DNA from 3 places in the Micrococcus sp. KRD070 genome. Region 1 is predicted to be linked to each of the others. Evidence: predicted binding sites of a transcription regulator. Region 1 holds the regulator's gene; each other region holds the start of a gene.

Region 1 (6,930 bases):
CCGGCCCGGAGGGGGACGCGGACGCCCCGGCCCGCGCGATGATCTTCGACTCCGTGTACGACACCTACCGGGGCGTCGTCACGTACGTGCGCGTCGTGGACGGCCGGCTCTCCCCACGGGAGAAGGTCCGCATGATGTCCACGGGCACGACCTACGAGCTCCTCGAGATCGGCGTCTCCTCCCCGGAGCCCGTGCCCACCAAGGGCCTGGCCGCGGGCGAGGTGGGCTACCTCATCACCGGCGTGAAGGACGTGCGTCAGTCCAAGGTGGGCGACACGGTCACCAACCACGCCCACCCGGCGGAGCAGTCCCTGGGTGGCTATGAGGACCCCAAGCCCATGGTGTTCTCGGGTCTGTACCCCATCGACGGCTCGGACTATCCCGTGCTGCGTGACGCCCTGGACAAGCTCAAGCTCAACGACGCCGCGCTCGTCTACGAGCCGGAGACCTCGGTCGCGCTGGGCTTCGGCTTCCGCGTCGGCTTCCTCGGTCTGCTGCATCTGGAGATCGTGCGCGAGCGCCTCGAGCGCGAGTTCGACCTCGACCTCATCTCCACCGCGCCCAACGTGGTCTACGAGGTCACCCGGGAGGACCGTGAGGTCGTCACCGTGACCAACCCCTCCGAGTTCCCCGAGGGCAAGATCCTCGAGGTGCGCGAGCCCATGGCCTCGGCCACGATCATCGTGCCGGCGGAGTTCATCGGCGCCGTCATGGAGCTGTGCCAGGCCAAGCGCGGCAACCTCAAGGGCATGGACTACCTCTCCGAGGAACGCGTGGAGATCCGCTACTGGATCCCGCTGGCCGAGATCGTGTTCGACTTTTTCGACCAGCTCAAGTCCCGCACCAAGGGGTACGCCTCGCTGGACTGGAAGGCCGACGGCGACCAGGTCGCCGACCTCGTCAAGGTGGACATCCTGCTCCAGGGCGAACAGGTGGACGCGTTCTCCTCGATCACCCACAGGGACAACGCCTACGCGTACGGCGTGATGATGACGGGCAAGCTCAAGGAGCTGATCCCGCGCCAGCAGTACGAGGTGCCGATCCAGGCCGCCATCGGCTCGCGCATCATCGCCCGCGAGAACATCCGCGCGATCCGCAAGGACGTGCTCTCCAAGTGCTACGGCGGCGACATCTCCCGCAAGCGCAAGCTGCTCGAGAAGCAGAAGGAGGGCAAGAAGCGCATGAAGATGGTCGGCCGGGTGGAGGTCCCGCAGGAGGCCTTCATCGCCGCCCTGTCCTCGGACGGCGCCGGCGCCGACCAGGCGGCGAAGAAGTAAGTGCCCGCCCTGCCCCTCGGCGAGCCCGTCCCCGACGACGGCCGGCTGCCGGCTGACGTCGGGCAGCGGGTGCGCGCGGCCGCCCGCGACGGCGCGGCGCGCACCTTCAGCCTGTACGTCCACGTGCCGTTCTGCACGGTGCGCTGCGGCTACTGCGACTTCAACACGTACACGGCCGTCGACCTCGGCCCCGGCGCGGGTCGCGGCGACTACTGGGAGTCGGCGGTCGCGGAGCTGGACTTCGCCGCGGACGTGCTCGCGTCCTCGGACGTGCCCGCCCGCCCGCTGCACACGGTGTTCTTCGGCGGCGGCACGCCCACGCTCCTGCCGGCCGCGGACCTCGTGCGCATCCTCCAGGCGGCGGTGGACCGGTTCGGGATCGCGCCCGGCGCGGAGGTGACCACCGAGGCCAACCCGGACACGATCACCCCGGAGTACGCCCGCCAGCTCGCGGCCGGCGGCTTCACCCGCCTCTCCCTGGGCATGCAGTCCGCGGTGCCGCACGTGCTCGCCACGCTCGAGCGCACCCATCGGCCCGAGTCCGTCCCCGCCGCCGTCGCCGCGGCCCGCGAGGCCGGCCTGGAGGTGTCCCTGGACCTGATCTACGGGACCGCGGGGGAGTCCCTCGCCGACTGGCGGGCCACGCTCGAGGCCGCCGTCGCCCTGGCCCCGGACCACGTGAGCGCGTATTCGCTGATCGTGGAGGAGGGCACCAAGCTCGGGGCCCAGGTGGCCCGCGGCGAGGTGGCGGACGTGGACCCCGACGACCAGGCGGACAAGTACCTGCTCGCCGAGGAGCTGCTCGGCACCGCCGGCTACCGCTGGTACGAGGTGTCCAACTGGGCTCGGGACCCGCAGGGCTCCGGGGTCCACCGTGCGCGGCACAACGTGGCGTACTGGGAGGACCAGGACTGGTGGGGGATCGGCCCGGGCGCGCACTCGCACCTCGCCGGGGTCCGGTTCTGGAACGCCAAGCACCCCGCCGCCTACGCGCAGCGGCTGGCCACAGGGGTCACCCCCGCCGTGGGCCGCGAGCGGCCCGACGCCGACGCGCGGCGCCTCGAGCGCATCATGCTCGCGGTGCGCACGGTGGACGGGCTCCCGACCGCGGAGCTCGTCTCGGAGACGCCGGGGGAGGCCGCGCGGATCCGCGGGGCGATCGCCGAACTCATCGCCGCGGGCCTGCTGGACGGGCGCGCCGCCGTCGACGGCCGCATCGTCCCCACGCTCGAGGGGCGGCTGCGCAACGACGCGATCGTCCGGGCGCTGGCCGGCTTCTGACCGGCCGGCCCCGGGTCAGCGCAGGATGCGCAGGTTGAACGGGTACCGGAACGGACGGCCCTTGGACACGTGCGAGGCGCCCATCACGCCGTAGACCGCCATGGCGGCCCACGTGAGCGCGCCGAGGATCGCGAAGATCGGGCCGACCACCGGCAGCAGGGACAGGAAGAAGAACAGGAGCGTGATGAGCGTGGGCGGCCCGGAGAAGTTCAGGGCCTCGCGCGACTCCTGCGAGGTGAACGGGCCGCGGTCGCGGTAGAGCAGCCACACGACCAGCGGGCCGAGCACGCCGAACGCCAGACTGAGGTGGGCCAGCGCCGCGCGGTCACGGTCCTGCTTCGCCGTGAGCGGGGCGCCGCGGCCGCCGGCCGAGACGAGCCAGGCGGGCGGGCCGTGGCCGGTGCGGCCGGCGTCGGGCTGCGCGCGGGTGTTCACGAGGGGCTCCTCCTGGATTGCGAGACCCGCGCGCCGGGGACCGGGCGCAGGGCATGGGCCAGCATAGCGCGGGCGGGCGGGGGCCGCGCCGAGATCAGTGCTCGGGTGCGGCGGTGAGGAAGTCGATGAGCTCCTCCACGCGGCCCAGCAGGGACGGCTCGAGGTCCGCGTACGTGGTGACGTGGGAGAGCAGCCGCTTCCACCCCAGCCCCGTGGCCTCCTTGCTCCCGTGCGGCCAGCCCAGTCCCCGCAGGATCCCCGTCTTCCAGTCCTGCCCCTTCGGCACGACGGGCCACGCGGGGATGCCGAGGACGGAGGGCTTGATGACCTGCCAGACGTCCACGTAGGGGTGACCGAGGATGAGCACGTTGCCCGCGGCCCCCGGCACGCGCATGGCCTCGGCCGCGAGGCGCTCCTCCTTGGACCCGGTGACGAGGTGGTCCACGAGGATCCCGAGCCGGCGCCGCGGACCGGGGGCGAACGCACGGATCGCCCCGGCGAGGTCGTCCACGCCGTGCAGGGGCTCCACGACGATGCCCTCGAGGCGCAGGTCCTCGCCCCACACCTTCTCCACCAGCTCGGCGTCGTGCACGCCCTCCACCCAGATGCGAGAGGCGCGAGCGGTGCGGGCCCGCGCCCCCTCGACCCGTCGCGAGCCGGAGGCGGTGCGGGCCGGCGCCGCCGGGGCCGCGGCGGTCGGGGGGACCAGGGTCACGGGCTCGCCGTCGATCCAGAAGCCGCCGCCGAGGGGGAAGCCGCGGCGCACGCCGCGACGGTCCTCCAGGACCACCACGTGCACGCCGCCGGAGCGCTCGATGCCGATCACGGCCCCGGTGAACCCGGAGGCCACGTCCTCGACCACCGTGCCGGGGGTGGCGGGCACATCGGGGACGGTCCGGGCGCATCGGGGACGGTCCGGGCGGGGCGGCGCGTCAGGTCGTCGTGGCCCGCGGGGCCCCAGCTGCTCCAGTCCATGGGAGAGCACGGTAGCAACGGGGGCGGGCGATCACCGTGAGCGAAGCCGTGCGGGCCGGTCGGGTCGTCCCCCGGGTCGGACGGTAGCATTGGCACTTGACCCGCCGGAGTGCCAGCCAGGGGCACCTCCGGGGTCGCCCCGGATCCCGACGGACCAGAGGAGGACCGAGATGTCGGAGCAGCCCCGCCGCCTGCAGGTGCTCCAGGCGATCGTGGAGGACTACGTGGCGCTGCGCGAGCCCGTGGGCTCCAAGGCGCTCGTGGAACGGCACGCCCTGGGCGTGTCCTCCGCGACCGTGCGCAACGACATGGCTGCGCTCGAGGAGGAGGGCCTCATCGTGGCCCCGCACACCTCCGCCGGGCGCGTCCCCACGGACAAGGGCTACCGCGTGTTCGTCGACCGCCTCTCCGAGGTGAAGCCGCTGTCCCCGGCCGAGCGCCGGGCCGTGCGGACCCTGCTGGATCCGGAGACGGACACCGAGCACATGATGGAGTCCACGGTGCGCCTCCTGGCCCAGCTGACCCAGCAGGTCGCCGTCGCGCAGTTCCCCCACGAGGACGGCTCCACGATCCGCCACCTCGAACTGGTCTCCCTCGCGCCCACGCGCGTGCTCGTGGTCCTCATCCTGTCCACGGGGCGGGTGGACCAGCGGCACGCCGTGCTGGACCGTCCGGTCGAGGAGGCGGAGCTGTCCGTGCTCCGCGGCCTCCTGCTGGACGCCCTGCTGGGGCTCGGTCCGGTGCAGGCGGCTACCGTGGTGGACGACGTCGTCACCCGGGTCCGCCCGGAGCACCGGCAGTCCGCCGCCCTCGTGGCCGCGGCCGTCCACGACCTGCTCGAGGCCGGCCGGCAGGACCGCATCGTCCTGGCCGGCACCGCCAACCTGGCCCGCTCCCCGGGGGACTTCGGCGCGTCCATCGGGCCGATCCTGGAGGCGCTCGAGGAGCAGGTGGTGCTGCTGCGCCTGCTCACGGAGATGGAGCAGGACGCCCACGGGGTGTCCGTGCGGATCGGCTCCGAGAACGCCGGATCGCTCGCGGACACCTCGGTGGTCGCGGCCGCCTACGGCCCCGGCGCCGTGGCGAAGGTCGGTGTCATCGGCCCGACCCGGATGGACTATCCGGGCACCATGGCCGCCGTCCGGGCGATCGCCCGCTATCTCTCCCGCATCCTGACCACCTGACGCGCCTCCGCGCGTCCTGGCGGGCCCCGTCCCGCATCGCCCCACGTCCCGCTCTCCCCGAGAGGAATCCCCACCGTGACCGACCACTACGAGACGCTCGGCGTCAGCCGTGACGCCAGCACCGAGGAGATCCGCCGCGCCTACCGCAAGCTCGCGCGCACCCACCACCCGGACGTCAACCCCGACCCGGAGGCGGCCGAGCAGTTCAAGCGCATCTCCCACGCCTACGAGGTGCTCTCGGACGAGGGCCGGCGCCGGGCCTACGACACGACGGGCAACGAGAACGGCCAGGCCGGCTTCCCGGGCGGCTTCGGCGGGACGGGCGGCTTCGGGGGCTTCGCCGACATCTTCGAGACCTTCATGAACGCCGCCGGCCAGGGCGGCCGCGGCGGCCCCGCCAGCCGCGCCCGCCGCGGCCAGGACGCCCTGGTGACCGCGCGGATCGACCTGCGCGACGCCGTCTTCGGCGGCGAGCAGACGATCGAGCTGGACACGGCCGTGCGCTGCGATCGGTGCGAGGGCTCGTGCTGCGAGCCCGGCACCCAGCCGGAGACCTGCCAGACCTGCCACGGCCACGGCATGATCCAGCGCCCCGTGCGGTCGCTGCTGGGCACCGTCATGGCCACCGAGGCCTGCCCCGCCTGCCAGGGGTTCGGCACCGTCATCCCGACGCCCTGCCACGAGTGCGACGGGCAGGGCCGCGTCCGCACCCGGACGCCGCTGACCCTGCGCATCCCCGCGGGCGTGGACGACGGCACCCGCATCCACCTCGCCGGCCGCGGCGAGGCCGGCCCGGGCGGCGGCCCGAACGGGGACCTCTACGTGGAGATCGCGGTCCGCCCGGACGAGACCTTCCGCCGCGAGGGCGACCACCTGGCCACCACCGTGACCGTCCCCATGGCCGCCGCGGCCCTGGGCACCACCGTCACGCTGGACACCCTGGACGGCAAGCAGTCCGTCAGCCTGGACCCGGGCGTGCAGTCCGGCCACGTCGAGGTCCTCCACGGCCTGGGCGTCGGCCGCCTGCGCGGGCAGGGCCGTGGCGACCTCAAGGTGGACGTGGTGGTCACCACGCCCACCGACCTGGACGACGAGCAGCGCCAGCTCCTGGAGCGCCTGGCCGAGGTGCGCGGCGAGGAGGTCGTGCACGGCGCACCCCAGGCCAAGGGCATGTTCGCCCGGCTGCGGGAGAACCTGAGGAACCTGTGACCGCCCCCCTGTTCCACCTCGAGCCGGGCGCCCTGGCCGGCGCGAGCGCGGGCGCGGAGGTCGTCTTCGGCGGCCCCGAGGCCCGGCACGCCGCCGCGGCCATGCGCCTGGCCCCCGGGGAGGCCGTGCTCCTGGCCGACGGGTCGGGCACGCTCGGCCACGGCACCGTGCTCGCGGCCGCCCCGGACGCGGTGACCGTGCGGCTGGACACGGTGGCGGAGGAGCCGGCGCCCACCCCGGCGCTCGTGCTCGTCCAGGCCCTCGCCAAGGGCGACCGGGATCTCATGGCGGTCCAGGCCGCCGTCGAGCTCGGCGTGGACGCCGTGGTGCCCTGGGAGGCCGAGCGCTCGATCGTCCGCTGGAAGGGTCCCAAGGCCGCCAAGGCCCGCCAGAAGTGGGCGGACACGGCCCGCGCGGCCGCCAAGCAGGCGCGTCGCGCCCGGGTGCCCGCGGTCCGGGACCACGTCTCCGGGACGGCGGTCGCCGGGCTGGTCCGGGACGACGACGGCGGCCGGCTCGTCCTCGTGCTGCACGAGGACGCGGAGCACGGGGTGTCCGCGGTGCCCGCG
Region 2 (7,725 bases), on a different contig from region 1:
GAGAACCAGCCCGCCGCCAACGTGCGCCCGGCCAACTGCCGGAACACCATCGTGGTGGCCGCCTCCACCTCGCAGGGCGCCCGCGCCTCGTTCTCGAACTACGGCTCCGCCGTGGACGTGACCGCCCCGGGCGCGAACATCATCTCGACCGTGAACAACGGCGCCACCACCCCGACGACGGCCGGCCACGCCGCCTACAACGGCACCTCGATGGCCACCCCGCACGTCGCGGGCCTGGCCGCCCTGCTGCTGGCCGAGCGGCCGAGCCTCACCCCGGCCCAGGTCGAGTCCACCCTCAGGTCCACGGCCCGCTCCATGCCGGTGACCTGCTCCGCGGGCTGCGGCGCCGGCCTGGCGGACGCCGCCAGGGCGGTCTCCTCCCTCGGTGGCAGCTCCTGACCGGAGCCCGCCCGGGCGCCGGGACCTCGTTGGTCGCCCAGGGCGGTTTCGAGCCCGGCGCCACGCTGACCGACGCCTGACGTGCTCGTCGGCTCTCGATGGCCGCTCCGCCGTGCGCGGGGCGGCCGTCGCCCGGGTGGACAGGCGACGCCGCCTGAGGTATCGTTCTTCGAGTTGTCACCCCCATGGGGCGACGCCCGGATCTTTAGCTCAGTTGGTTAGAGCGTTCGCTTCACACGCGAGAGGTCGCTGGTTCGAGTCCAGTAAGATCCACCGCAGCAGGGCCCTCCTCCGGGAGGGCCCTTTCGCATCCCCGGGCCGCGGTGCCGAAGGCCCCGGCGGGGGAGGTGTCGGCGTGGTTGGATGGACGCGTCGGCGGGGCTCGGCCCACCGCCGTCTCGCGTCCAGCGCCCGCATACGGAAGGAGAGGGTGAGCCGCATGGAGCAGGAGGGCACCCAGGAGCCGGCGCGGTTCGACCCCCACATCGCGGAGCCCCCGGCCGTCCCCACGCTCATCCCCGTGCTGCGCCCGGCCGGCGCCGAGGACGCCGCCGCTGTCGGCGACCTCGCGATCGACCCGGAGGACCCCGGCCTGCTCGACCTCGACCCGGCGGAGTCGGCCCACCCGGCCGCGGCCGCGGTCGCCGTCGAGCCGACCGAGCCGCTGCCGCCCGTGGTCCGCCCCGCCGCCGCCGATCCGGTCTCGACGCCGGCGCCGGAGCCGGAGGAATCGGCCGAGCCGGAGGCGGAGACGCTGCCGGAGCCGGCCGCGGACGCGCCCCTGACCGAGCCGCCGCTGTCCGAGCAGGTGCCCACCTCCGTCCTGGCGCCCGCGGAGGCCGACGGCGCCCTGCCCGCCCCGGATGTGATCCCCGAGCCGGACGTCACCGTCCCGGACCCGGTGGTCCCCGTGGGCCCGCCCGAGAAGCGCGGGCGTCGGCGGGGCCGGCGCTCCCGTGAGGTCTTCGTCGAGAACCTGCCGACGCAGGCGCTCGTGCTGGCCGACCGCCTGCACTCCTCGCCGTATGGGCGCCGCATGCGCTCCACGCTGCAGCAGCGCCGCGCGGAGGCGCAGGCCCTCGAGGCCCGCACCACCCTGGACTTCGCGCTCAAGCTGGGCGAGACGATGTTCAGCTTCGGGGCGGCCTCGCTGGACGTGGAGACCTCGATCATCGTGGCCACGCAGGCCTACGGGATCCTCGAGACCGAGGTGGACCTGACCAACCAGTCCATCTCCCTGAACTACGCGCCCGACTCCTCACGCGGCGAGGCCCCGTTCACCCTCCAGCGGGTGGTCCGCTCGGCCTCGGTGAACTTCGAGGGGCCCGTGGCCGTCCACCGGCTCGTCGAGGAGATCGCCGCGGGCGAGGTGGACCGGGCCGAGGCCCAGCGCCGGCTCGTGGAGATCCGGCATCAGCCCAAGCCGTTCCCCGCCGTCTTCGAGGTCCTCTTCTCCGGCGTGTTCGTGGCCTGCTTCGTGCCGTTCATCGGGGGGACCTGGACGGGCGCGGCCCTGGGCATGGTCTCCACCTGGCTGGTCTTCTGGCTCAAGGTCCAGGCGGACAAGGCGCGCTTCCCGGAGATCTTCTCCACGATGTTCGGGGCGATCACGGCCACGGTGATCGCGCTGATGGCCCACGCCCTCGACCTGCCGGTCAACCCGGCGCTGGTGATCGCCGGCGGCATCATGATGCTCCTGCCCACGGCGAGGTTCGTCACCGCGGTGCAGGACGCCATCCACGGCTTCCCGGTGACCGCCGCGGGCCGCTTCCTCTCCGCGCTGCTCGTGTTCGCCGGCGTGATGGCCGGGATCATGATCGCCGTGGGCATCGGGGATCTCCTGGGATTCGAACAGCTGGACCTGGCCGAGGCGGGGACGCTGAGCTATCCGCCGCTGCTGCTGCTGGGCCTCGTGATGGCCGCGGGCATGGCGGACGCGGTGGTGGAGCAGTCGCGGTGGCCCCAGATCCTGGCCTGCGGTCTCGTGTCCGGGGCCGGCTTCGGCGCGTACCTGGCGGCGCAGCAGATCGGGGTCAGCGACCGGCTGGTGCCCGCGGTCGCCGCGGCGGCGGTCGGGTTCCTCGGCCGCCTGGTGGCCCAGCGGCTCGCGGCCCCGGCGCTCGTGATCGTCCTGCCGTCCATGCTGTTCCTGCTTCCCGGACTCACCATGTTCCGGTCCGTCTACGGGTTCACCGTGGAGACCGGGGCCACGCTGCTGGGCGTCGAGGGACTGTTCAACGCCGCGGTCATCGTCGTGGCGATCGCGGCCGGCGTCGCCTTCGGCAACACCCTGGCCAAGCCGATCACCGACCGGATGGGCACGCTGCTGCCCACCGAACTCGTGATGCACCAGCGCGGCTGACCGGCGGCCCGGCTCAGTCGGGCAGGCGCCAGTCCACCGGGGCCGCGCCGGCCGCCTCGAGGAGCCGGTTCACCCGGCTGAACGGCCGGGAGCCGAAGAACCCGCGGTGGGCGCTCAGGGGCGAGGGATGCGGGGACTCCACGACGCCGGCCCCCGCCGCCGTCAGCAGCGGCGCCATGCGCCGCGCGTCGGCTCCCCACAGCAGCCCCACGAGCGGGGTGCCGCGCGCGCAGAGGGCCCGCACCGCGGCCTCCGTGATCTGCTCCCAGCCGAGGCCGCGGTGGCTGCCGGGTGCGCCGGCCCGCACGCTGAGGGCGCGGTTCAGCAGCAGCACGCCCTGGTCCGTCCACGCGGAGAGGTCCCCGTGGGCGGGCGGGGTGATGCCGAGGTCGTCGTGCAGCTCCCGGTGGATGTTGGCCAGGGAGCGGGGCAGCGGCCGCACGTGGCGGTCCACCGCGAAGCTCAGGCCGATCGGATGGCCCGGCGTCGGGTAGGGGTCCTGGCCCAGCACGAGGACGCGGACGTCCGCGAACGGCTGACGGAACGCCCGCAGGATGTGCTCCGGCGCCGGCAGCACCTGCTCTCCGGCCGCCCGGCGGGCACGCAGGGCCTCGCCGACCTGCTCGAACGCGGCGGCCTGCGGGGCGAGGGCCGCCTCCCAGCCCGGATCCAGGGGCGCGATGAACTCCATGCCCCGAGGGTAGACCGGGTGGGTACAGTGGCCGCCATGTCCCACCCCACGCCCGTCTCGCCCGATCCGGCCCCGGAGGAGGGTGCCCGCGCGCGTGCGCGACGGGACGAGCTGACGGACCTGGAGCGTGCGGTCCTGGACCTGGAGGCCGCCACCTGGCGGTACGGCGGGGCCAAGGACCACGCCGTCCGAGAGCGTCTGGGGCTGTCTCCGACCGCCTATTATCAGGTGTTGAACGGATTGCTGGACCGTGAGGCCGCCCTGGCCTACCGACCCCTGCTGGTCACGCGGCTGCTGCGCAAGCGCGGCACCCGCAGCCGGGCCCGGAGGGGACCCGCGGATCCGGCGCCGTCCACGCCCGCTTCCCGCCAGGAGAACTGACCCATGGCCTACCAGCCCGACCGCTTCGACGAGGTCCCCGAGTACACGGACCAGCGCGGCGCGCACCGCGAGTCCTTCGCCGCTGCCGGCGCGACCGCCGCGGGCGGGGGTCGCCGCCTGAGCCCGCTGCTCTGGGTGGCCGGCCTCGTCCTGCTCGCCGGCCTGTTCGTGGGCGTCGTCCTGCCGTGGCTCACCGGCGACCGCTCCGAGCCCGTCGCCGCCGAGAGCTCGACGACGGCCCCGGCTGCCGCGCCGTCGACGTCGGCGTCGTCCGTGTCCTCCTCGGCGTCCTCCGCGTCGGCGTCGACTGCGTCCGCGACCGAGTCCGCCACCCCGTCCGAGGACGCGGCGGAGGCGTCCCGTTCCGCGGCCGCGGCCGAGTCCTCGCGGGCGGCGCAGGAGGCGGCTGCCGCCGAGGCCGCCGAGTCGTCCCAGGCTGCCGCGTCGTCCCGTGCCGCCGCGGAGGCACAGGCGGCGGAGGCCTCGCGTTCCGAGGCCGCCGCGCAGTCCGCAGAGGCGTCCCGGTCGGCGGCGGCCGTCCAGGCGGCGGAGTCCTCGCGCGCCGCCGCGTCCCGTTCGGCCGCCGCGGCGGAGGCCTCGCGCTCGCAGTCCGCGGCCGCGTCGAGCTCCCGTGCGGCCGCGCAGTCTGCGGCCGCGTCGAGCTCTCGTGCGGCCGCGCAGTCTGCGGCCGCGTCGAGCTCTCGTGCGGCCGCGCAGTCTGCGGCCGCGTCGAGCTCTCGTGCAGCCGCGCAGTCCGCGGCCGTGCGCGGCACCCACGTCACCGTGTACAACGCGACCCGCACCCAGGGCCTCGCCGCCTCCTACGCGCAGCGGCTCACGGGCGCCGGCTACACCTCGGTGGACGCGAAGAACTGGAGCGGCTACGGCATCCAGTCCTCCACCGTCCTGTACAACGGCTCGGCCAACAAGGCCGCCGCCGAGGCGGTCGGCAAGGAGCTCGGCTTCCCGGTCATGCAGACCCCGAACCTGCAGGTGAACGGCGTCGCGGTGGTCGTCACCGGCTGATCCGCCCGTCGTGCGGCCGTGTCGGCCGCGCGCCCTTTCCGGCCCCCGGCGGGGCGCCTTCCGAGGCGTTCTGCCGGGGGCCGTCCGCCGTCCGCGGAAGGGCGGGCCCCGCACCGCAGACCTTTTGCACTCTCCCGGTGCGAGTGCTCATAATGGGGTTAGCACTCCGAAGGCGCGACTGCCAGCCGTACCCCGGCCGGTCCGGCGCCGTGGAGGAGGACCTGTCCACCGGTGAGGCCCCCAGGGGCCGTCCGTCGCGGGCATCGGCGCGGGTCAGCCACCAGCAGTAGGAAGCCGACGTCCAGAAAGGACCTGCACATGGCCAAGACCATCGCATTCGACGAAGAGGCCCGCCGCGGCCTGGAGAAGGGCCTGAACACCCTGGCCGACGCCGTGAAGGTGACCCTCGGCCCCCGCGGCCGCAACGTGGTGCTGGAGAAGAAGTGGGGCGCTCCCACCATCACCAACGACGGCGTCTCCATCGCCAAGGAGATCGAGCTCGAGGACCCGTACGAGAAGATCGGCGCGGAGCTCGTCAAGGAGGTCGCCAAGAAGACCGACGACGTCGCCGGCGACGGCACCACCACCGCCACCGTGCTGGCCCAGGCGCTGGTCCGCGAGGGCCTGCGCAACGTGGCCGCGGGCGCCGACCCGCTGTCGCTGAAGCGCGGCATCGAGAAGGCCGTGGAGGCCGTCACCTCCGAGCTGCTCTCCGCCTCCCGCGAGATCGAGACCAAGGACCAGATCGCGGCCACCGCCTCGATCTCCGCCGCGGACAAGCAGATCGGCTCCCTCATCGCCGAGGCCCTGGACAAGGTCGGCAAGGAGGGCGTCATCACCGTCGAGGAGTCCAACACCTTCGGCCTCGAGCTCGAGCTCACCGAGGGCATGCGCTTCGACAAGGGCTACATCTCCGGTTACTTCGTGACCGACGCGGACCGCCAGGAGGCCGTCCTCGAGGATCCCTACATCCTCATCGTCAACTCGAAGATCTCCTCCGTGAAGGACATGGTGGCGATCCTCGAGAAGGTCATGCAGTCGGGCAAGCCGCTGCTGATCATCGCCGAGGACGTCGAGGGCGAGGCCCTGGCCACCCTCGTGGTCAACAAGATCCGCGGTACCTTCAAGTCCGTGGCCGTGAAGGCCCCGGGCTTCGGCGACCGCCGCAAGGCCATGCTCGCCGACATCGCCATCCTCACCGGCGGCCAGGTCATCTCCTCCGAGGTGGGCCTGTCCCTGGAGAACGCGACCCTCGACCTGCTGGGCACCGCCCGCAAGGTGGTCATCACCAAGGACGAGACCACCATCGTGGAGGGCGCCGGCGACGCCGAGCAGATCGCCGGCCGCGTGGCCCAGATCCGCTCCGAGATCGAGAACACCGACTCGGACTACGACCGCGAGAAGCTGCAGGAGCGCCTCGCCAAGCTGGCCGGCGGCGTGGCCGTCATCAAGGCCGGCGCGGCCACCGAGGTGGAGCTCAAGGAGCGCAAGCACCGCATCGAGGACGCCGTGCGCAACGCCAAGGCCGCGGTGGAGGAGGGCATCGTCGCCGGCGGCGGCGTCGCCCTGATCCAGGCCGGCGCCAAGGCGTTCGGCGGCCTGCAGCTCGAGGGCGACGAGGCCACCGGCGCGAACATCGTCAAGGTCGCCATCGAGGCCCCGCTGAAGCAGATCGCCCTCAACGCCGGCCTGGAGCCCGGCGTCGTGGCGGACAAGGTCAAGACCCTCGACGACGGCCACGGCCTGAACGCCGCCACCGGCGAGTACGAGGACCTGCTGGCCGCCGGCATCAACGACCCGGTGAAGGTGACCCGCTCGGCCCTGCAGAACGCCGCGTCCATCGCGGGCCTGTTCCTGACCACCGAGGCCGTCGTCGCGGACAAGCCCGAGAAGGCCGCCGCCGGCGCCGAGGGCATGGACCCGATGGGCGGCATGGGCGGCATGATGTGATCAGCCGCTGAGCCGGCCCGGCCCGTTCGGGCGCCCAGCCTGCGAGGCCCGCCTCCCCGCCCGGGAGGCGGGCCTCGCCGCGTCCCGGGTCAGCACCGGGGCGCCCCGCTCAGGCCGACAGCGCGGCCCGTTCCGCCGCCAGGTTGCGGCGGGCGGCGGCCTCCCAGCGTGCTCGGCCGGGCGCGGTCCGATACAGCCGCTCGGCGTCCAGCAGGGCGTCCAGCACCTTGCTGCGACCGCGGACCCAGTCCGCGTCGGACACGTGCGCGTAGTCCCGCCGCACCGCGGCCACGTAGCGGGCGTAGGCCTCGGGGGAGCGGCCGAGGACCTCGAGGTCCGCGTCCGAGAGCACCGCCCCGGCCGCGTCGTGCGGGGCGGGGTCGTGGGCGGCGGTGAGCAGCACGAGGCGCGCCACCTCGTCGACGACGTCGGCCGGCACGGCCAGCCGCGGAGCGGTGAGCACGTCCCGGGCCAGGGCGGCCGAGTCCGCCTCGTCCTGGCCGGCGGGCGCGGTGGGGTCCCCGGCGTAGACGGCGTCGTGGAACCACGCGGCCAGGCGGACCGCCCGCGGATCCGTCCCGGTCTCTGCCCCCGCCCGCTCGAGCAGGTCCACGGACTCGAGCACCGCGAGCAGGTGGGCCGGGTCGTGGTAGTGCCGATGCGGCTCCGCCCAGCGGGCCAGCAGGTCGTGTCCCGCCGTCGTCACCGCGTCCGGGCTCGCCGCCGTGCCCTCGAACAGCCGCGCCCAGCGTCGGGCGAGGACCACGTCCCGCTTCTCGGCGCGGCTCCGGGCGGGCACGCGCAGCCCCGAGGCGGCGAGCCGGCGCACCAGCTCCCGTCCGGTGACGGGCACCGCCCCGCGGGCCACGAGCTCGGCACGTCGGTGCGCGGGCACGTCGTAGTGGTCCCGGTCGAA
Region 3 (15,290 bases), on a different contig from region 1:
GAGGGCCGTGACCGTCCAGTAGCCGTCGCGGCCGTTCAGCAGGCGCGGGCCGACCAGGACGTCCGTGCCGGGCACGAACTCCCCCTCGACCGTGACGACCTGGTCTGCCTGCGAGCCGAGCAGGGCCTCGTAGGGGCGCACGTGCTCCAGGAACGGCACGGCGTGCTCGGTCTGGGTGCGCGGCGGCGGCGCGTTCGTCTCCGCGGACTCGAACTGCCACTTGGACAGCGCCACGAAGACCGCGGCCGCCACGAGGGCCAGCACCAGGGTGGCCAGCCAGACGGGCTTGAGGGCGGTGCGCAGCACGCCGTATCAACTCTTCCGGTCGGGGTGCCGCCATGCGGCGGCGGGGATCAGACGGCCTGGGTGGGGGTCACGAGGACCTCCACCTTCTGGAAGTCCTTGAGCTCGGTGTAGCCGCAGGTGGCCATGGCGCGCTTCAGGCCGCCCATCAGGTTGGACGTGCCGTCCGCGTGGCGGCCGGGCCCCCACAGGACCTCCTCGAGCGGAGCCACCTGGCCCACGTGGGTGCGGTGCCCGCGCGGCAGCTCCGGGTGGACGGCCTCGAGGCCCCAGTGCCAGCCGCCGCCGGGGGCGTCGGTGGCGCGGGCCAGGGCGGCGCCCAGGACGACCGCGTCCGCGCCCATGGCGATCGCCTTGACGATCTCCCCCGAGGTGGAGACGCCGCCGTCGGCGATCACGTGCACGTAGCGGCCGCCGGACTCGTCCATGTAGTCGCGGCGCGCCTCGGCGATGTCCGAGATGGCCGTGGCCATCGGCACACGGATGCCCATGGCGCGGCGCGTGGTGGTGGACGCGCCGCCGCCGAAGCCGACGAGCACGCCGGCCGCGCCGGTGCGCATCAGGTGCAGGGCCGGCGTGTAGCCGGCCGCCCCGCCCACGATCACGGGCACGTCCAGCTCGTAGATGAACTGCTTGAGGTCCAGCGGCTCCTGGGTGGAGGAGACGTGCTCGGCCGAGACGGTGGTGCCGCGGATGACGAACAGGTCCACACCCGCCGCCACGACGGTGCGGTAGAACTCCTGCGTGTTCTGCGGGGTCAGCGAGCCCGCGACGACGACGCCGGCCTCGCGGATCTGCGCGAGGCGCTCGGTGATCAGATCGGGGCGGATGGGGGCCGCGTAGGCCTCCTGCAGCATGCGGGTGGCCTCGGTCCCGGCCGGGCCGGCCTCGAGGGCGGCGATCTCCTCGAGCAGCGGGCGCGGGTCCTCGTGGCGGGTCCACAGGCCCTCGAGGTTGAGGACGCCGAGACCGCCCAGCCGCCCCATCGCGATGGCGGTCTCCGGGCTCATCACGGAGTCCATGGGCGCACCGATCACGGGCATGTCGAACGTGTAGGCGTCGATGCGCCACGTGAGGCTGACATCCTGGGGATCCCGGGTGCGCCGCGCGGGCACCACGGACACGTCGTCGAGGGAGAAGGCCCGGCGGCCGCGCTTGCCGCGGCCGATCTCAATCTGGTTCGTCACCGGGCCAGCCTAGCCCAGGCGCCACGGGGGCGGCTCCGACCGTGTCGTCGGCGCCGCCCCGTCCGGGGGCCCCCCCGGAACCGACGTGCGGGTCAGCGCGAACGGTAGTTCGGGGCCTCGACGGTCATCATGATGTCGTGCGGGTGGGACTCCTTCAGGCCCGCCGCGGTGATGCGCACGAAGCGGCCGTTCTCCTTGAGATCGGCCACCGTGGACGCGCCCGTGTAGAACATCGTCTGGCGCAGGCCGCCCACGAGCTGGTGGACCACCGAGGCGATCGGGCCCCGGAACGGCACCTGGCCCTCGATGCCCTCGGGGATCAGCTTGTCCTCGTCCGGCACGTCCGCCTGGAAGTAGCGGTCCTTGGAGAAGGAGCGCGTGCCGTTGCGGGTCTGCATGGCGCCCAGGGAGCCCATGCCACGGTAGGTCTTGAACTGCTTGCCCTGGTAGAACACGAGGTCGCCCGGGGACTCGGCCGTGCCGGCCAGCAGGGAGCCGAGCATCACCGAGTCGGCGCCGGCCACGAGGGCCTTGCCGATGTCACCGGAGTGCTGCAGGCCGCCGTCGGCGATCAGCGGGACGCCCGCGGGGCGCGTGGCCTTGGCCGCCTCGTAGATGGCGGTGATCTGCGGGACGCCGACGCCGGCCACCACACGGGTCGTGCAGATCGAGCCCGGGCCCACGCCCACCTTCACGGCGTCCGCGCCGGCGTCGACGATCGCCTTGGCGCCCGCGTAGGTCGCGGCCTGACCGCCGATGACGTCGACGTGCGCGGCCGCCTTCTCCTTCTTCAGGCGCGCGATCATGTCCAGCACGCCGTGCGTGTGGCCGTTCGCGGTGTCCACCACGAGGGCGTCCACACCCGCCTCGACGAGCGCCATGGCGCGCTCCCAGCCGTCGCCGAAGAAGCCGACGGCGCCGCCGACGAGCAGCCGGCCCTCGTCGTCCTTCGCGGCGTCCGGGTACTGCTCCGCCTTGTCGAAGTCCTTGATGGTGATCAGGCCGGTCAGCCGGCCCGCATCGTCCACGAGCGGCAGCTTCTCCACACGGTTCTGGGAGAACAGGCGGATGGTCTCGGCGCGCGAGACGCCCTCCTGCGCGGTGACCAGCGGCATGCGGGTCATGGCGGTGTCCACCGTGCGGGTGGCCCACTCCTCGCGCGGGATGAAGCGGGTGTCGCGGTTGGTGATGATGCCCAGCAGCGTCATGTCCTCGGCCACCACCGGCAGGCCGGAGACGCGGTACTGGGCGCACAGCTCGTCCAAGTCCGCGAGCGTGGCGTCGGGGCCGATGGTCACGGGGTCCTTGATCATCCCCGACTCAGAGCGCTTCACGGTGTCCACGTGGCGGGCCTGGTCCTCGATGGACAGGTTGCGGTGGATGATGCCCATGCCGCCCTGGCGGGCCATGGCGATGGCCAGCGGAGCCTCGGTCACGGTGTCCATCGCCGCGGAGACGATGGGGATGTTCAAGCGGATGTTGCGGGTCAGCCGGGTGCCCGGGTCCGCGTCCGCGGGGATCACGTCGGTGGCGTTGGGCAGCAGCAGGACGTCGTCGTAGGTGAGGCCGAAGAAGCCGAAGGGATCCGAGGAGGAGTGGACGGGCTCGGGGCTGGGACCGGTGCTGGTGTTGGTCACGAAGGCGCCTTTCGGGACGGGTGTTTCCGCGATTCTATGCCCGGGGGTCAAACCGGCGACCCGGGTGCGGGCCACGTCACAGGGCCCCCGCGCTGGGCCACGCGGGGGCGAGACGGACGTCACCACGACGTCACATGGCGCAATCCGTTTCGGCGCCGTGGTATTGGACCGCCTAACCTCCCCGGATGAGCACCGCACAGTCCTCCCCCGCACCGGCGCCCCGACGCCGGCTCCCCGCCTGGACGTCGAACTTCGGCTGGCAGATCGCCGCCGCCCTCGTCCTCGGCCTCGTCCTGGGCCTGATCGCCCGCGCGACGGGGCACACCTCCGAGCACCCGACCTGGCTCGGCGAGACGCTGGCCACCGTCGGCAGCATCTACATCAGCCTGCTGAAGGCCACGGTCGTCCCGCTGGTCTTCTTCGCCGTCGTCGCCTCCATCGCCAACCTGGCCCAGGTGACCAACGCGGCCCGCCTGGCCGCCAAGACTCTGCTCTGGTTCGCCATCACGAGCCTCATCGCGGTGCTCATCGGCCTCGCCGTCGGCGTCGCGCTGCAGCCGGGCGTGGGCACCGGCCAGACCGCGCCGGCGTCGTACCAGGCCAAGGACGTCGGCTGGCTCGACTTCCTGACCTCCCTGGTGCCGGCGAACTTCCTCGGCCTGACCGTCAAGACCACGGCGGGCGAGGACGGGGCGCTCGCCTCCTCCCCCACGTTCAACGTGCTGCAGATCCTCGTGATCGCGATCGTCGTGGGCGTGGCCGCGCTCAAGGTCGGCGAGAAGGCCGCCCCGTTCCTCACGTTCTCCCGCTCGGTGCTCGCGATCATCCAGAAGCTGCTGTGGTGGATCATCCGCCTGGCCCCGATCGGCACCATCGGCCTGCTGGGCAACGCCGTGGCCTCGTACGGCTGGTCCACGATGGGCACGCTGGCCAAGTTCGTGGTGGCGATCTACGTGGGCCTGGCCCTCGTGATGCTCGTGGTGTACCCGGTGCTGGCGCGCCTGCACGGGCTCTCCGTCAAGCAGTTCTTCACCGGCGTGTGGCCGGCGTTCCAGCTCGGCTTCGTCTCCCGCTCCTCCCTCGGCACGCTGCCCGTCACCCAGCGGGTGGCCGAGCGCAACTTCGGCGTGCCCACCGGCTACGCCTCCTTCGCCGTCCCGCTGGGCGCCACCACCAAGATGGACGGCTGCGCCGCGATCTACCCGGCCGTGGCCGCCGTGTTCATCGCCCAGTTCTACGGGATCGACATGAGCCTGAGCCAGTACGCCCTCGTGGCACTCGTGTCCGTGCTGGGCTCCGCCGCGACCGCCGGCACCACCGGCGCCACCGTGATGCTCACGCTCACGCTGTCCACCGCCGGGCTGCCCCTCGAGGGCATGGCCCTGCTCCTGGCCGTCGACCCGATCGTGGACATGGGCCGCACCGCCCTCAACGTGTCCGGCCAGGCCCTCATCCCCGCCCTCGTGGCCTCCCAGGAGGGCATCCTCGACCGGGACCGCTACGACGCCCCGCGCGGCGACATCTTCGGCGAGGACGAGGAGGAGATCGTCGAGGCCCGCGCCCACGCGACCGCCGACTCCCGCGCCCAGCTCGTCGGCACCTCGGAGCCGCGCGCCTGAGTCAGCGACCGGACGGGCCCGCTCCGGCGGGCCCGTCCGCGCCGTCCCCCTCGTCCAGGTACTCGCCCAGCACGTAGTCGTCGTCCACGGGGTTCCCGTCCTCGTCCGTGCGGCGGTACCAGTCGGTGATCTCCGCGGCGGTGGAGTCGAATCCCTCGCCGGCCGCGTACCAGCTGCCCGGCGGGGTGCGCTCCACCGTGAACGCGAAGTCGTCCCCGTACTCCACCAGGCCCCGCACCGTCGCCTTCTCGACGGCGGCCCGCTGGTACCGGTCACGGATCGCGAAGGGGTCGTTGGCCAGTTCGCGCTGGAGCGCGACCGCCATGAGGACGAGCACCACGGTGAACGGCAGCGCCGTGATGGTGATGAGGTTCTGCAGGCCGGTGAGCGCGGTGTCGCCGCCGGTCAGCAGCATCACGACGGCGATGCCCGCCATGCACAGTGCCCAGAACACCGTGATCGTGCGGCGCGGGGCCGGGGCGCCGCGCTGCGAGAGCTGCGAGTTCACGATCGAGGCGGAGTCCGCCGTCGTGATGAAGAAGACCGCCAGCATGACGATCACGACCGGGGCCACCAGCCCGCCGCCGGGCAGCTGGTCCAGGACCACCCAGAAGATCTCCGCCGGCGCGGGCAGCGACGCGGCCGTGCCGTCCGGCGCCACGGAGCCCTGCGTCCGCTGCAGCCAGATGGTGGTGCCGCCGATGATCGTGAACGCGCCGACGATCACCGCGGCCGGGATGAACAGGGCGCCGAGGACGTACTGGCGGATGGTCCGGCCCTTCGAGATCTTCGCCATGAACACGCCCACGAACGGGGCCCAGCTGACCCACCACGCCCAGTAGAAGATCGTCCAGCTGGAGAGGAACTCCTGCATGTCCTCCCCCTCGGCCATCGAGGCGCCGAGGGCGTCCGGGGCGGAGGAGACGTAGTCCATCAGGACGCCGGGCACGATGTTCAGCAGGAACGCCGTCGGGCCGACGACGAAGAAGAACAGCGCCAGGCCGAGGGCGAGCAGCATGTTGATGTTGGACAGCCACCGGATGCCGCGGGCCACACCGGACACCGCCGAGAAGATGGTGCCGATCGTGAGCACCACGATGATCCCCAGCGCCACCGTGTTCCCCGGCGCGGACCAGCCCGAGACGATCTGCACGCCGCGGCCGATCTGCAGGGCGCCGATGCCCAGCGAGGCCGCCGTGCCGAACAGGGTGGCGATGATCGCGAGCCCGTCGATCAGGCGCGCGCCGACCGAGTCGCTGCGCTGGGAGTCGCCGAACAGCGGCGCGATGATCGAGCTCATCAGCGGCACCCGACCCCGGCGGTAGGACACGTAGCCGACCGACAGGCCGACGATCGCGTAGATCGCCCACGCGTTCACGCCCCAGTGCAGCGCGGCCTGGGCCAGCGCGCCCGTCACCGCCTCCTCGCTCCCCGCCTCATACGCCCCCGGGCGCGGGGCCAGGTAGTAGGTCAGCGGCTCGTACGGGCCGAAGAAGATGGTGCCGATGCCGATGCCGGCCGCGAAGAGCATGGCCGACCAGCTCGCCGTGGAGTACTCCGGCTTCTCCCCGTCCAGGCCCAGCGGGATCTCGCCGTACCGGGAGAACGCCAGGGCCAGCAGGAACACCACACCATCCCGATGGCCAGCAGGGCGAACAGCCAGCCGGCGTGGAGCATCACCCAGTCGAGGGCCGCGCTCGAGACGGCCAGGACGGCGTCCGGCTGCAGCACGCCCCACACCACGAAGCCGACCACCAGCAGGCCGACGACGGTGAGGATCGCCCGGTCCACGCCGTAGCGCACCCGGCGGTCCTCCACGGACACGCCCGGCACGAGGGCCGGGTGGATGCCGTGCGGATAGGAGAACTCCCGGACGAAGCGGCGCAGCCGTGGCCGGGCCGGGGTCCGGGTCGGGTGGGACCCGGTGGGACGGGGCGGCGTGGGTGTGTCCATGGGCACACCCTAGGGGGCGCCCCGGACGGCGGTCGTCTCCCGCCCGCACGACGACGGCCCCTCACCCGGGCGGGCGAGGGGCCGTCGTCGTCGACCGGCCGCGTCAGGGCCGACTCAGGGGTCAATGCTGGTGGTCGGCCTCGTCCTCCTCGGCGGGCTTGTCCGCCACGAGGGTCTCGGTGGTCAGCACGAGGGCCGCGATGGAGGCGGCGTTGGCCAGCGCGGAGCGGGTCACCTTGACCGGGTCGATCACGCCGTCGGCGATCAGGTCGCCGTAGACGCCGGTCTTCGCGTTGAAGCCGTGGTTCGGCTCCAGCTCGGCGACCTTGGAGACCACCACGTAGCCGTCCTCGCCCGCGTTCTGGGCGATCCAGCGCAGCGGCTGCTTCAGGGCCTTGCGGACGATGTCCACGCCCACGGCGGCGTCGCCGGTCAGGGCCTGGACGTCGGCGTCGGTGTCGAGCGCGGTCAGCGCGTTGATGAGCGCGGTGCCGCCGCCGGCCACGATGCCCTCCTCGAGGGCGGCGCGGGTCGAGGACACGGCGTCCTCGATGCGGTGCTTGCGCTCCTTGAGCTCCACCTCGGTGGCGGCGCCCACGCGGATCACGCCGATGCCGCCGGAGAGCTTGGCGAGGCGCTCCTGGAGCTTCTCGCGGTCCCAGTCGGAGTCGGTCGCGGCGGCCTCGGCCTTGATCTGGGCGACCCGGGCCTCGACGTCCTCGGCCGCACCGCCGCCGTCGACGATGGTGGTCTCGTCCTTGGTGACGGTGATGCGGCGGGCGGAGCCGAGCACGTCCAGGTCGGCCTGCTCGAGCTTCATGCCGAGGTCCGGGGAGACGACCTGGGCGCCGGTGAGGATCGCGATGTCCTGCATCATGGCCTTGCGGCGGTCGCCGAAGCCCGGGGCCTTGACGGCCACGACGTTCAGGGTGCCGCGGATCTTGTTGACCACGAGGGTGGACAGGGCCTCGCCCTCGACGTCCTCGGCGATCACGAACAGCGGCTTGTTGGCCTGCAGGACCTTCTCCAGCAGGGGCAGCAGCTCCTGCACGTTGGAGATCTTGCCCGAGTTGATCAGGACGTAGGCGTCCTCGAGCACGGCCTCCTGACGCTCGGCGTCGGTGACCATGTACGGGGACAGGAAGCCCTTGTCGAACTGCATGCCCTCGGTGACGTCCAGCTCGGTGGAGGTCGTGGAGGACTCCTCGATGGTGATGACGCCGTCGGTGCCGACCGTGTCGAACGCGCGGGCCAGCAGCTCGCCGACCTCGTCGTTCTGGGCCGAGATGGCGGCCACGTGGGCCACCTCCTGGCCCTCGACCGGGCGGGCGTTCTCCTGCAGGCGCCGCTCGACGGCGGCCACGGCCACCTCGATGCCCTTCTTGACCTCGCCCGGCGCGGCGCCGGCGGCGACCTGGCGCATACCCTCGTTCACGAGGGCCTGGGCCAGCACGGTGGCGGTGGTGGTGCCGTCGCCCGCGATGTCGTTGGTCTTGGTGGCGACCTCCTTGGCGAGCTGGGCGCCCATGTTCTCGTACGGGTCCTCCAGCTCCACCTCACGGGCGATCGTGACGCCGTCGTTGGTGATGGTGGGGGCGCCCCACGCCTTGTCGAGCACCACGTTGCGACCCTTGGGGCCGAGGGTGACCTTGACGGTGTCGGCGAGCTTGTCGATGCCGGCCTGGAGGGCGCGGCGTGCGTCGTCGTTGAAAGCCAGCTGCTTGGCCATGACGGACGCTCCTTTCGTTCAGGGAGTCAGGGGGTGCGGGGACGCGAGGGGCCCGGGGCGCGCGCACCGGTGCGGTGCGCGCCGCTCACCGGGCCCGTCGCGGCGGGGTCACTTGGTGACGACGGCCAGCACGTCGCGGGCGGAGAGCACCAGGTACTCCTCGCCGCCGACCTTGACCTCGGTGCCGCCGTACTTGGAGTACAGCACCACGTCACCCTCGGCGACGTCGACCGGCACGCGGTTGCCGTTCTCGGCGACCCGGCCCGGGCCCACGGCCACGACCTGGCCCTCCTGCGGCTTCTCCTTGGCGGTGTCCGGGATCACGAGGCCCGACGCGGTGGTCTGCTCGGCCTCCAGGGGGCGGACAACGATGCGATCCTCAAGGGGCTTGATGGAGACAGACATGCTGCACACTCCTTCTTCGTCGACGTGCGGCTCCGGCGGGCTCGCCGGACCGCTGATGCTGTGGTCTGCGGGTGCGCCACGGGCGTCAGACCCTCCGTCGTCGCGGTGCCGGACGGTCCACCTCGGGCATTGGCACCCGGTACCCCCGAGTGCCAGTGCCCACTCTACTCCGGGTTCTGGCACTCCTTCAACATGAGTGCCAGCCGTGTCCCCGCCGTCCGCCGTGGGCGGAGGGCGCGGGGCGCGGTGCGGTGGGATGCCGCGGCGCCTCGGTCTCGAAGGCCAGCACGGTCTCCAGCACGCGGCGGTCCCGCTCGGGGTCCGCGGGCGGGGCCTGCCGCTCCTCGGCCGCCGGGGCGGTGGGGCACTCCGGGACGACGACGGCGGCGGCGGGCCGGGCGCGACGGGTGCGGTCGCGGACCGCGAGGGCCCGCAGGCCGGCCAGCCCGGCCACGGCGAACAGGAGCGACCAGCCTGCCAGGGCGAGCGTGCCCGCGCCGAACGCGGCGGCGAGACCGGCCACGAGGAACACGAGCAGGGCCACGAGGGCGGCGAGGAACAGCGCCGTGCGCCCCCACCGGATGTGCAGGCCGGTCCGGCCGCGGGCGGCGCGCGCCGCGTCGGCGGCGGCGCTCAGGCGGCCCGAGAACCGGGCGCTCAGGGCACGGACGGCGGGCGAGCTCTGCAGACGGTGCATGAAGGACCTCGGCATCGACGGGCGGGCGGGGGCGGACGCGAGACGATGGCGGCGCAGCACGAGCCGCCAGGCCAGGAAGGCCACGAGGGCCACGATGACCAGCGACGCGCTCACCCGGGCGTCGGCCAGCGCGTCGAGCGCGGCCTGCACGGCCCTTGTCGGCGCGGTGGTCTCGTCCATGCGGTCAGCCTAGCGCCGGGGGCGGACCAGTCCGGCCATCGGGGCGTGTCCGCACGCGGCGTGTCCCGTCGGCCGTTCAGGGGCGCGGCCGGGTGGCCAGCCACCGGGCCAGCAGGCCGTCGGGGACCTCCTCGGCGGTCACCGCGAACGTCCGGTGGTCCCGCCAGGCGCCGTCCACGTGCAGGTACGCGCGCCGCAGGCCCTCGTCGCGCAGGCCGAGCTTCGCCACGACCCGCAGGCTGGCCGCGTTCTCCGGGCGGATGTTGACCTCGACCCGGTGCAGACCGGCGCTGCGGAACGCCCAGTCCGTCGCCATGGCCACGGCCGTCGGGGTCAGCCCCCGGCCGGCCTGGCGACGGTCGATCCAGTAGCCGATCGAGCCGGAGAGCACCGAGCCGTACTGGATCCCGCCCAGGGACAGCAGCCCCACCAGGCGGTCCCGGTCCGGGCGGTCGTCGTCGAGGACCATGCCCCACGTGTAGGCGCTGCCGTCCCGGCCCTGCCGGCCGTGCCAGCGAACCATCTGCCCGAACGACGCCGGGCCCGCGCCCGGCACGGGGCTCGTCGCATCCCACGGCGTCAGCCACTCGCGGTTGTGCGCCCGCTGCTCCTCCCACGCCTCCCGGTCCCGCCTCCGCAGCGGCCGCAGGGCGAGGGTGCCGTGCCGCAGGGTCACGGGCCAGGGGGAACGCTGCCAGGACATGGCGTCGATCCTATGCGCGGCCGGGCGCGGCACCGGTGCGGCGGGCATCATGGGGACATGCGCACTCCCCCTCCCGTGCCCGAGCCCGCCGCCACGGGCCCCGTCGCCGGCGTCGACGACGTCGTGGACGCCAAGGCCGCCCTGCGTGCCCGCCTGCGCACCGCCCGCCGCGACCGCTCCCCCGCGCGCCGCGCCGCCGAGTCCGCGGCCGCCGTCGAGCACCTGTGGGCGTGGCTGGGTCCGCGCGTGGCCGCGGCGACCGCGGACGGGACCGCCCCGGTGGTGGCCACCGTGCTGCCGATGGCCACCGAGCCGGACACCGGTGTGCTGCGCACGCGCCTGCTGGCCGCCGGGTCGCGGGTGCTCGTCCCCGTGATCGAGCCGGAACGCCGCCTGAGCTGGACTCCGTGGCACCCGGAGGTCGCGACGGCGCGCGCGGCGAACGCCCCCGTGGACGAGCCCGTGGGCGAACGGCTCGGGACCGACGCGCTGGCGGCGGCGACCGCGGTGGTCATGCCGGCGCTCGCGGTGGCCGAGGACGGGATGCGCCTGGGCCAGGGCGGGGGCTACTACGACCGCTTCCTCGCCGAGCTGCCGCGGAGCGTGCCGACCGTGGCCCTCGTGTTCGAGGACGAGCTGCTGCCGGCGGGCGCCATCCCTGCCGAGCCCACGGACCGGCCCGTGGACGGCGTCGTCACCGCGGCCGGGCTGCGCTGGGTCTGAGCCCGGCCCGCGGCGCGGAGTAGCATCGGGGGTCGGATCCCCCCAGAACCGCGCGCCCCGGCGCGCCCCGAGCGAGCTGGAGCTGAGCATGCCCACCTACGCCTACCGCTGCAAGGACTGCGGCCACGCCTTCGACGTCGTCCAGGCCTTCACCGACGACGCCCTCACCGAGTGCCCCGCGTGCGGCGGCGTCCTGCGCAAGCAGTACGGCTCGGTCGGCGTGAGCTTCAAGGGCTCCGGGTTCTACCGGACCGACTCGCGCTCCGGCACCGGGGGCACCGGCTCGGCCGGCGGATCGACCTCGGACTCGGCCGCCGGGTCCTCGACGTCCTCGACGTCGTCCTCGTCCTCCGCCCCCGCGGACTGACCCGGCCGCATCGGGCCGGCTCAGCCCCAGTGGGGCGGGCGCTGCTCGCGCAGCCAGCGGTCGCGCTCGGCCTCGGCCGCACCGGTCTCGACCCCGGCCTCATGTCCGGTCGGCGCGGTCGCCGGCGACGTCCCGGCCTGCCCGGTCAGCCGGGGCATCCCGGGCAGGCGCGGCTCGCGGCCGTCGGCGGTGGCCGGGCCGGTGCCCGGGGCGTCCGCCCGGCGCGGGCCGCGGCGGCGCGGCGCGCCGTCAGCGGGCATCGTCGTCGGTCTCGTCGGTCTCGTCCGTCTCGTCCGCCGGCTCCACGCCCAGCCGGTCGGCCAGCTCGCGGGCCACGGACTCCGGGTCCGCGAACACGTCGATCGACCACAGGGTCCGGGGCTCCCAGCCGCGGGCCTCGAGCCCCTCGGGCAGGGTCCGCGAGCGCTGCCGCACCGTGAGGGCGCGGTACACCTCGCCACCGTCGCCGGCCAGGGCCAGCGGACGGGGCGCCTCGTCCGCGCGCGGATCGAGCACGGCCAGGTCCATGACGCCGGCGTAGCGGGGCAGGACCCGGGCGCCGTGCTCCTCGAGCCGGTCGCGCAGATCGGCCAGCAGCGGATCGCCCACCATGCCCACGGGGTCCGCGGCGTCGTCGCCCAGGTAGGCCTCGAGCAGCCGCAGGAACCAGAGGGCGCCGCCGTCGAGCCGGTCCTCGTCCAGGTCCGCGGCGCGCAGCGCCGAGACGAGGTGCAGGCGCCGGCGGGCGCGGGTGAGCGCAACCGTGACCATGCGCTCGCCGTCCGGGTCGGAGAAGGCGCCGAAGTGGTGCACCACGCGGCCGTGCGGGGTGCGGCCGTAGCCGGGGGTGAGGATCACGGCGTCACGCACCACGGAGGCGGCGCGCACGACCGGCACGATCACGAACGGCTCGGCGTCGGCGGCGTCCTCGCCGCGGCCACGGGCGAGGAACTCGTGGGCCCACGGCGCCTGCGCGGCCGTGGCCTGCACGGCGGCGGCCACCCTGCGGGCGTGCTGCTCGGACACCGTGACCACGGCCAGGGACTGTTCGGGCCGGTCGCGGATGTGCTCGAACACCCGCTCCACGGTGCGGGCGACCTCGGCGTTCGTGGACTCGACCACGTCGCCGCCGGTCATCGGGATGCCGGTGCCCTCGGGCAGGTACTCGGCCGTGACGGCACGATCCCGGCCGGTGGCCTCGCCCGCGGTGGGCAGCGCGTCCAGGGCGCCGTCATAGGCGAGCGCGGAGAGCAGGCGCACCAGGCGCCGCTCGAGGGGGCGGTGCACGGTGCGCAGCGGCAGGGTGGGCAGCACCTCGTCCAGCGCGTCGTGGGCCGAGCGCAGCGGGCGCAGGGGCCCGGCGGTCGCCGTCGGGTCCACGGACACCTGGAACGACTGCGGGCGCCCGATCACCGGGTCGCCGAAGGCCACCACCTGGGGGGCGCGGGTGAGCGCGCCCATCGCGGTGGCCAGGGCGGTCGCGTCGGCCTCCAGCAGCACGACGACGTCGGCGCGCCACTCCGGGGGGAACTCGGACAGGGCCATGGGCGAGGTGGTGACCACCGGCACGAGCGGCTGCAGGAGCTCGGGGGTGATCGTGGCCAGGGACTCGACCGTGGGGCTGCCCTGCTTGAGCAGGGTGCGCAGCACGGCCGCGTCCGCGCGATAGGTGCGCAGCGCCTCCCGCCAGCGCGCGGCCAGCGCGGCGGAGAGCCGGGCGCCGCCGCGCTCGAGATGGGCGCGGTCCAGGTCGCGGAACCCGCGCTCGACCTCCGCCAGGTCCGTGCCGCTCATCATGGCCAGGAAGTCGTCCCCGGAGATCATCGCCTCGAGCGCGGACTGCCACCACGCCAACTCGAGCTCGGCGGTCAGGGCCTCGGTGGGCACCTCGCGGTCGCGCAGGTCCTCGAGCAGCTCCGCCAGGCCGTGGTCGCGCAGGCTGTCCAGCACGAGGGTGCGCTCGGGCAGCGTGGCCAGGGTGTCGCGGTCCGCCACGAGCCCGTCGACGGCGGCCACGAGGTCGTCCACGTCCCGCTCCTCCAAGGGCGCCTCGGCCACGGCCTCCGGGGCGAGGACGCCCTCGAGCCGGCGTAGGCGCTCGCGCACCTGGCCGACCTGGCCCATCACGTGCTCGCCCTGGTCCGGCACCTGCGGGGGCGTGCCCGGCTCGGCGGCGTGGCGGTTCCAGTCCTCCAGGACGGCGGCGGCGTCCACGAGGGCGCCGTGCAGGTCCGTGGGCTGCACGCCCGGGCGGACCGCGTCCTTCGCCGCGCGGCGCAGGCGGGACCGGGTCACCGAGGACATCTCGACCAGGTGGAGGCGCCGCCACGAGCTGGTGGCGGTCGCCGCGACCAGCTGGGGCACGTCGAGGGAGAACACCTCGGGGGTGAACTCGGTGAGGGTGCGGGCCACACGGCGGTAGAGGTCCGCCTGCTCCGCCCAGCCGGCCACCGTGCGCTCGGGGCGCAGGCCGGCCTGGGCGGCGGCGGTGTCCACGGCGCGCCGGGTGGTGTGCAGGGCGGCCGCCAGCTCGTCGGCCAGCTCCGAGGCGGCCTCGGTCTCCTGCACGTTGCGCACGCGGGCGCCGAACCAGCGGCTCTCGGTGGCGGCGGCCGAGAACGCGCCGAGCTCCCCGGCGCGCACGAGCTGCTCGCCCACGGCCTGCCGGTTCACGGTGGAGTCCAGCACGGAGCGCTTGAGGCGCACGGTGGTGGCCGGCGGCGTCTCGAGCCCGGTCAGGGCGGCCAGGGCCTGCATCGCCTGGAACGGCGAGCAGCCCCAGCGGGGGCGGACGTGGTGCAGTGAGCCGACGTGCTCCTGCAGCCGGCGCCGTCGTTCGGTCAGGGCGGCCTCGTCCCGGGCGGTGTCGGGGTCCACGGCCCGCTCGGAGCGCAGGACGGCCTGCACGAGCTGGCGGCGGAGCAGCTCGGGGTCCGCGTTGGCGGGCACATCCAGCGCGATCGAGCGCAGGTCCGCCTCCTCGAGGCGGTCGAGCACGTCGGCCAGGGCGGCGGAGCGCTCGGCCACGACCAGCACGCGCCGACCCTCCCAGGCCAGGCGCGCGGCCAGGGCGGCGGCGGTCTGGGTCTGCCCGGTGCCGGGGGCGGCCGCCACCACGAGGGACTCCCCCGCCGCGGCGTGCTCGAGCACGCGTGCCTGGGCGGCGTCGACGTCGACGACGAGGCGCTCGTCCGCCGGGGCGACGTCATCCTCCGCGGGCGCGCCCGTGGGCTGCAGCGCCGCCGGGCGGGGCACCATGCCGGTCCCGGCGTCGTACAGGGCCTGCACGACCGGCAGATCCTCGAGGGAGGCGGGCAGGGAGGCGGTCTCGCCGAGGTCCGCGAACGTGGAGACGAGCAGGCAATCCTGGATGTGCAGGTCCGCGATCGCGGCGGTCTCCTCGCGCAGGCGGGCGAACGCGGGGGCGGGCTCGAGGCGCGCCGTGGCGTAGGCGGCCTGCTGGTACGCCTCGGGGTCCAGGGCGATGCCGTGGTGCCGGCGCAGGTTCCGCACGAGCGCCGGGTTCAGGCGGGCCGGCTCGGTGATCTGGACCTCCAGCTCGTCCCGGCCCCGGGCGCCGCGGCGCACCGTCAGGGCCACGCGGGCCAGCAGCACGGGGGCGGAGCGGCGCTCCCGCCGGCCGTCCTCCTCGGCCGTCCACGTGGCCACGCCCACGGCGAGCGCGCCGACGTCGATGCCGCGCTCCTCCGCCAGCTCGCGGACCTTGGCGCGCAGGCCGAGGGAGACCTCGTGCGCCGCGTCCAGCACCGGGCCGGCCGGCAGCAGG

Evidence for each region. Region 1 encodes HrcA, which represses chaperone genes, less so after heat shock. Its sites were predicted from a motif close to TTNGCACTCGNNNNNNNCGAGTGCNAA; they were not measured.
Region 2: groL (chaperonin GroEL) is a predicted target of HrcA. The motif match lies at 5,018-5,044, and genes of this name have one in related genera.
Region 3: groES (co-chaperone GroES) is a predicted target of HrcA. The motif match lies at 8,963-8,989, and genes of this name have one in related genera.

What each region holds. Positions count from the first base shown of each region.
Region 1 covers NZ_JABFNH010000024.1:45,972-52,901, reverse strand. Annotated here, with positions in the region: gene lepA (translation elongation factor 4) at 1-1,277, shown strand, start outside; gene hemW (radical SAM family heme chaperone HemW) at 1,278-2,558, shown strand; gene J1M38_RS12095 (DUF4870 domain-containing protein) at 2,574-2,993, opposite strand; gene J1M38_RS09930 (DUF3097 family protein) at 3,088-3,876, opposite strand; gene hrcA (heat-inducible transcriptional repressor HrcA) at 4,139-5,152, shown strand; gene dnaJ (molecular chaperone DnaJ) at 5,228-6,361, shown strand; gene J1M38_RS09915 (16S rRNA (uracil(1498)-N(3))-methyltransferase) at 6,358-6,930, shown strand, end outside.
Region 2 covers NZ_JABFNH010000017.1:954-8,678, forward strand. Annotated here, with positions in the region: partial or broken gene J1M38_RS05240 (S8 family peptidase) at 1-399, shown strand, start outside; tRNA gene J1M38_RS05245 (tRNA-Val) at 599-672, shown strand; gene J1M38_RS05250 (threonine/serine exporter ThrE family protein) at 839-2,761, shown strand; gene J1M38_RS05255 (uracil-DNA glycosylase) at 2,775-3,452, opposite strand; gene J1M38_RS05260 (DUF3263 domain-containing protein) at 3,489-3,833, shown strand; gene J1M38_RS05265 (LytR C-terminal domain-containing protein) at 3,837-4,859, shown strand; gene groL (chaperonin GroEL) at 5,178-6,809, shown strand; gene J1M38_RS05275 (DUF4031 domain-containing protein) at 6,919-7,725, opposite strand, start outside.
Region 3 covers NZ_JABFNH010000004.1:21,280-36,569, forward strand. Annotated here, with positions in the region: gene J1M38_RS00960 (SURF1 family protein) at 1-306, opposite strand, end outside; gene J1M38_RS00965 (GuaB3 family IMP dehydrogenase-related protein) at 354-1,490, opposite strand; gene guaB (IMP dehydrogenase) at 1,583-3,127, opposite strand; gene J1M38_RS00975 (dicarboxylate/amino acid:cation symporter) at 3,313-4,746, shown strand; gene J1M38_RS00980 (BCCT family transporter) at 4,748-6,373, opposite strand; gene groL (chaperonin GroEL) at 6,821-8,428, opposite strand; gene groES (co-chaperone GroES) at 8,537-8,833, opposite strand; gene J1M38_RS00995 (hypothetical protein) at 9,021-9,710, opposite strand; gene J1M38_RS01000 (GNAT family N-acetyltransferase) at 9,787-10,413, opposite strand; gene J1M38_RS01005 (5-formyltetrahydrofolate cyclo-ligase) at 10,471-11,136, shown strand; gene J1M38_RS01010 (FmdB family zinc ribbon protein) at 11,225-11,503, shown strand; gene J1M38_RS01015 (hypothetical protein) at 11,524-11,763, opposite strand; gene J1M38_RS01020 (DUF4011 domain-containing protein) at 11,753-15,290, opposite strand, start outside.